Hydrogenispora ethanolica: one gene and its partner. The protein of the gene in region 1 interacts with the protein of each later gene in a pairwise test. Links are inferred from orthologs where the notes say so. Each region holds a gene or a part of one and is shown in the gene's direction. Other genes may lie near its edges.

The links. Proteins that work in one complex are often made in the same cells at the same time.
Region 2: the proteins of gyrA (region 1) and gyrB interact in binary tests that used the Escherichia coli proteins (3 or more experiments, as listed by UniProt). The link is inferred for Hydrogenispora ethanolica from one-to-one orthologs.

The regions. Positions count from the first base shown.
Region 1 is NZ_SLUN01000010.1:65,131-68,202, reverse strand. The notes cover bases 11-3,058. They hold gyrA (DNA gyrase subunit A), read left to right. Parts: upstream 11-315; coding sequence 316-2,802; downstream 2,803-3,058. Other genes in these bases: rpiA (ribose-5-phosphate isomerase RpiA), read left to right, coding at 11-211. Outside these bases: more of rpiA, read left to right, coding at 1-10. UniProt on the Escherichia coli protein: A type II topoisomerase that negatively supercoils closed circular double-stranded (ds) DNA in an ATP-dependent manner to maintain chromosomes in an underwound state.
Region 2 is NZ_SLUN01000002.1:101,049-104,010, forward strand. Bases 11-2,948 are described here. They hold gyrB (DNA topoisomerase (ATP-hydrolyzing) subunit B), read left to right. Parts: upstream 11-484; coding sequence 485-2,413; downstream 2,414-2,948. Other genes in these bases: remB (extracellular matrix regulator RemB), read left to right, coding at 11-248; EDC14_RS02070 (DMT family transporter), read left to right, coding at 2,416-2,948. Also shown: more of remB, read left to right, coding at 1-10; more of EDC14_RS02070, read left to right, coding at 2,949-2,962. UniProt on the Escherichia coli protein: DNA gyrase negatively supercoils closed circular double-stranded DNA in an ATP-dependent manner to maintain chromosomes in an underwound state.

The DNA.
Region 1 (3,072 bases):
GGTCCGCAAGGACGGCCCGGTCATCACCGATAACGGCGGGATGGTGCTGGATGTGCGGTTCGATCCCCGAACCGACCTGCGCCGGATCGATCAGGAATTGCACGTCCTGCCGGGCGTGGTGGAGACGGGGCTCTTTTACGACCTGGCCAAGCGCGCCTTGGTGGGCCGGGCGGACGGAATGACGGTGGAAACTTTAGAAAAGCGGGCATAGTCCAGCGCCCGTCCCAAAGGGCTCCGGGCGGCAAATTGGACGGAGCTGCGGATGCATCGTTTTAGAATGCGCGTGACGTACTGTATAGGTAAAGAGGTGTCAAGATGGCGGAATTGACGGATGGTAAGATAGTCCCGGTCGTGCTGGAAGAGGAGATGAGACAGTCCTTCCTGGCCTATGCGATGAGTGTCATCGTCGACCGGGCCTTGCCGGATGTGCGGGACGGTCTGAAGCCGGTGCACCGGCGGATTCTTTATGGCATGTACGAATCGGGGACAACCCCGGATAAACCGTATAAGAAATCAGCCCGTATCGTCGGTGATGTCATGGGGCGTTATCATCCCCACGGCGACGCCGCGATTTACGATACCATGGTCCGCATGGCCCAGGACTTCTCCTTCCGGCATATGCTGGTGGACGGGCATGGCAACTTCGGCTCGGTCGACGGCGACCCGCCGGCGGCCATGCGTTATACCGAGGTCCGCCTGGCCAAGCTGGCCATGGAGATGCTGTCGGATATCGATAAAAAGACGGTCGACTTCAAGCCGAACTTCGACGAGAGCCTGCAGGAGCCGGTAGTTCTGCCGTCCCGTTTTCCCAACCTGCTGGTGAACGGTTCGGCGGGCATCGCCGTCGGCATGGCCACCAACATCCTGCCCCACAATTTGGGAGAGGTCATTGACGGCGCCGTGCTGCTCATCGACGAGCCCGACGCCGACGACAAAGATTTACTGCGGCTGATCAAGGGGCCGGACTTTCCGACCGGCGGCATCATCCTCGGCCGGTCCGGGATTCGCAATTCCTATGCCACCGGCCGGGGATCGATCAAGGTCCGGGCGCGCACCACCATCGAGGAGATGAACAACGGCAAGCACCGGATCCTCGTCTCCGAGCTGCCCTATCAGGTGAACAAGGCGCGCCTGGTCGAGCAGATAGCGAGTCTGGTCCGGGAGAAGACCATCGACGGGATCACCGATCTGCGCGACGAGTCCGACCGGACCGGCATGCGGGTCGTGATCGAGCTGCGGCGCGATGTCAATCCCAACATCGTCCTAAATCAGCTGTACAAACACACCCCGCTCCAGCAGAGCTTCGGCGTGATCATGCTGGTGCTGGTGAATAACGAACCGAAGATACTGTCGCTCCGGCAGATCCTCGAATACTACCTGGAGCACCAGCGCGAAGTGGTCACCCGCCGCACCCAGTACGATCTGGCCAAGGCCGAGGACCGGGCGCATATTTTGGAAGGATTGCGCATTGCGCTGGATCATATCGACGCGGTGATCAACCTGATCCGCTCCTCCCGGACGGTGGATATCGCCCGGGAAGGCTTGATGACCACTTTCGGGCTCTCTGAAAAACAGGCCCAGGCCATTCTGGAAATGCGCCTGCAACGCCTGACCGGCCTGGAACGGGATAAGATCGAGGCCGAGTACGCCGATCTTTTGAAGATGATCGCTTATTATAAGGAACTTTTGGCGGACGTTCATAAGTTAATGCAGGTGGTCAAGGAGGAACTGCTGGCCATCAAGGACAAATTCAGCAACCCGCGGCGGACTGAGATTGCCATCGACGAGGAGGAAGACTTCGTCATCGAGGATCTCATCGCCGAGGAGGATATCGTGGTGACCATGACCCGGCTCGGCTACATCAAGCGGCTGCCGGTCAATACCTATCGCAGCCAGCGCCGGGGCGGCCGGGGCAGTGCCGGGATCTCCACCAAGGAAGAGGATTTCGTGGAGCAGCTGTTCATCTCCACGACCCACGAGCATATTCTGTTCTTTACCAACCGGGGCCGGGTTTACCACTTGAAAGCCTACGAGATTCCGGAGTCGGGCCGGCAGGCCCGGGGCACCGCCATCGTCAACCTGCTCCAGCTGGAACCCGGGGAACGGGTCAACGCGATCATCCCGATCCGCGAATTTGTGCCCAACTGTTTCCTCTTCATGGGCACCCGGAACGGAGTGGTCAAAAAGACCTCGCTGGAGGAGTTCGATTCCATCCGGAAAGGCGGACTCATCGCCATTCACCTCGACGATGACGACGAGCTGATCGACGTCAAGCTGACCGACGGCAACCAGGAGATCATCATGGTCACCGAGCGGGGCCAGGCCATCCGTTTTCCGGAGACCGAGGCGCGCTCCCTGGGCCGGACCGCCCGGGGCGTGAAAGGGATCACCCTGGGAGACGACGACCGGGTGGTCGGGATGGAGACCATCAAGGACCACGCCGAATTGCTGGTGATTACCGCCGCCGGAATCGGCAAGCGGACCGATCTGGACGAGTACCGGGTCCAGTCGCGGGGCGGCAAGGGCATCAAGGTCATGAAGCTGCTCACCGCCAAGCACGGCACGGTGGTCGGAATCAAGATCGTGCAAGCTACGGACGAGCTGATGGTGATCACCGCCGAGGGCATTATCATCCGGACCCGGGTGGATAATATCTCGCTCACCGGCCGGGATACCCAGGGCGTGCGGATCATGAAGCTCGACCCGGACGATCGGGTGGTCGCGTTGGCCCGGGTCGTCAGCGACGACGATAAGGAGGAGACGGACTCCGAAACCGATGCCGAACCGGAGACCGAGGCGTAAGCGCGGGGAAATTGAGCATCCGGACGGTCCGGCTGAAAAAAAGATTGTAATTTCGGCCGGGAAATGATATTTTATTACAAAGATTAATTGCTGGAAAGAGAATTGCCGGATTCGCCGCTTGGACCTTTGGCGCCATCGGACGCGGACCTCGCATGGTCCGGCCGTGCATGGCCGGCCAAAGCGGAGGAAATTCTCTCGTGGAAAGCAACTTGGAATGAGATGGGACGGTCCCTGCGGACCCCTTTTGAAGCCAAGTTGCTTTCAAACATA
Region 2 (2,962 bases), on another replicon or contig:
TGTTTGTACATCTCGGCGGCGATACTTTGGTGCGATCAGACTCGATCATCGCAATGATCAATTTGGAGAACGCCAAGGGTTTAGAACAACTTAAAACGTTTCTGAAAAAAAATAAAAACCCGGAATTCCTGGAAAAAATCAACTTGGACGAGTATAAGTCGGCGATCCTCACCGATCAGGAACTGCTTCTCTCACCCATTTCCACCTTGACCTTGAAGAAAAGAGCCGATTTCATCGCCAACCTATGAGGCCATCGCTAACCAAATGACGCGCCAGTCATCGGGTATGGTGTATCGGAGAAAATTCTGTGAAGTTTAGAAGCGTTGTGATAAACCCTGGCCGCAGGTGAGGGCGTCACAAAAGCTCAGGGAAGCAAGTGATAAAGTCGGTTTTAACATCCTTTCGCAGGTCGAATCGAAGTGAAAAAGACTTTATCACATGGCTTTTAGAATCCGGAAATATCAAACAAAAGGGGTTTTCATCCATGGAAGACGAGAATCAGTCGCTCCAAAGCAAAGTCAATCATGGCTATAATGCGGATCAAATTCAAATTCTGGAGGGTTTGGAAGCGGTCCGTAAACGTCCCAGCATGTATATTGGCAGTACCGATAGCCGCGGCTTGCACCACTTGGTCTATGAAGTGGTTGATAACAGCATTGACGAGGCCTTGGCCGGATTCTGCGATCGGATCCTGGTGACGCTCCATAGCGACGGTTCGGTCAGCGTGGAGGATAATGGCCGGGGCATACCGGTGGGTATTCAGTCCAAGGCGCAGAAATCAGCCTTGGAAGTCGTCATGACGATTTTGCATGCCGGCGGGAAATTCGGCGGCGACGGCTATAAGGTCTCCGGCGGTCTGCACGGCGTGGGCGTCTCGGTCGTCAATGCCTTATCCACCAAATTGGAGGCCTGGGTCCGGCTGGACGGCCAGCTATATTACCAATGCTACCATCAGGGCAAACCGCAGGAACCGGTGCGCCCCATCGGTCAAGCGGAAGACACGGGAACCACCATCCGCTTCTATCCGGACCCGGAGATCTTTGAATCCTGCGAATTCAGTTTTGAATATTTGACGCACCGTTTGCGCGAATTGGCTTTCTTGAACCGGGGCATCAAAATCATTCTCAAAGACGAAAAAGGCGGCCGCGAAGCGACCTATCAGTACAACGGCGGGATTATTTCGTTCGTTGAAAGCCTGAATAAGACCAAAAATCCGCTTCATCGCGAAGTCATTTACATCCGCAAGAAAGTGGACGACTATGAGATCGAAGTGGCGATCCAGTACAACGACGGTTTCGTGGAAAGCGTCTTCACCTTCGCCAATAATATCAATACCCACGAAGGAGGCAGCCACCTCTCGGGGTTCCGGTCGGCCCTGACCCGCTCCCTGAATGATTATGCCCGGAAGGCCAATCTGATCAAGGAGAGCGAGGCCAGCCTCTCCGGAGACGACGTCCGGGAGGGACTGACGGCGATCATCAGCGTCAAACTGCGTTTTCCGCAGTTTGAAGGGCAGACCAAAACCAAACTCGGCAACAGCGAGGTCAAGGGATTGGTCGAGTCCACGGTCAATGAGGGTCTGGCGGAATTTTTCGAGGAGAACCCGACGTCCGCCAAGAAGATTATTGAAAAATGTTTCCTGGCGGCTAGGGCCCGGGAGGCGGCGCGCAAAGCCAAGGAACTGACCCGGCGCAAGAGCGCTCTGGAGGTCGGGTCGCTCCCCGGCAAACTGGCCGACTGTTCCTACCGCGAGCCCGAATTGACCGAGCTTTATCTGGTGGAGGGCGACTCAGCCGGCGGATCCGCCAAGCAAGGCCGGGACCGCCGCTTCCAGGCCATTCTGCCGTTGCGCGGCAAGATTCTCAATGTCGAAAAAGCCAGCCTGGACAAGATCCTGAACAACGAAGAGATCAAGGCGATGATCACCGCTTTGGGAACCGGGATCGGCGAGGATTTTGACCTCTCGAAACTGCGCTATCACAAGATCATCACCATGACCGATGCCGATGTCGACGGCTCGCATATCCGGACGTTGCTGCTGACGTTCTTCTACCGGTTTATGACGCCGCTGGTGGCCAACGGCTATGTCTATATCGCCCAGCCGCCCCTGTACTACATCAAGCAGAATAAGAACGAGCATTACGCCTATTCCGACAAGGAGTTGGAGGAGCTTTTGGCCCAGATCGGCAAGCAGAACATCGTGGTGCAGCGGTATAAAGGCTTGGGCGAGATGAACGCCGAGCAACTCTGGGAGACTACCATGAATCCGGAAGGACGGACAATTCTGAAAGTCACCATGACCGACGCCATCGAGGCCGACGAGACCTTCTCGATGCTGATGGGCGACAAAGTGGAACCCCGTCGCGACTTCATCACCTCGCACGCGTTGGAAGTCCGGAATTTGGACGTGTAATCATGAAACAGCTTAAACTCTATCCGCTGCTGGCGATCCTAGGGGCGGTGCTGATCTGGGGTTTCTCCTTTTTGAGCATTAAGGTCACGGTAGCGGTGATCCCCCCGCTGACGATGGCTTTCATCCGTTTTGCCATGGCTTCGTTCCTGCTGTTTTGGGTCCACCGTTGGCTGGAGCCGCGGGGAAAGGTAGCCCCGGCGGATCTCCCTTTGTTGGCCGGAGCGGGCCTGATCGGGATCACGCTTTATTTTTATTTCGAGAATAACGGCGTCAAATTGATCACTGCCTCGGCAGCCTCGATCATCATCGCCGGGATTCCGGTGTTGACCCTGCTCTCGGAGGCGCTTTTCTTCAAGGGGCCTTTCAATGGGGTCAAGGTCGGCAGCGTCCTGTTGTCAGTGGTCGGCGTGTACTTGCTGGTGACCGGGGACAGCCAGGGGTTGGGCCGACCGGGAGCCGGCCTGGGATACTTGATGATGTCCGGGGCCGCCTTAGCCTGGGTCATCTACGTGATCATCACCCGGCCCCTCTTCCGGCGCTACTCTCAGC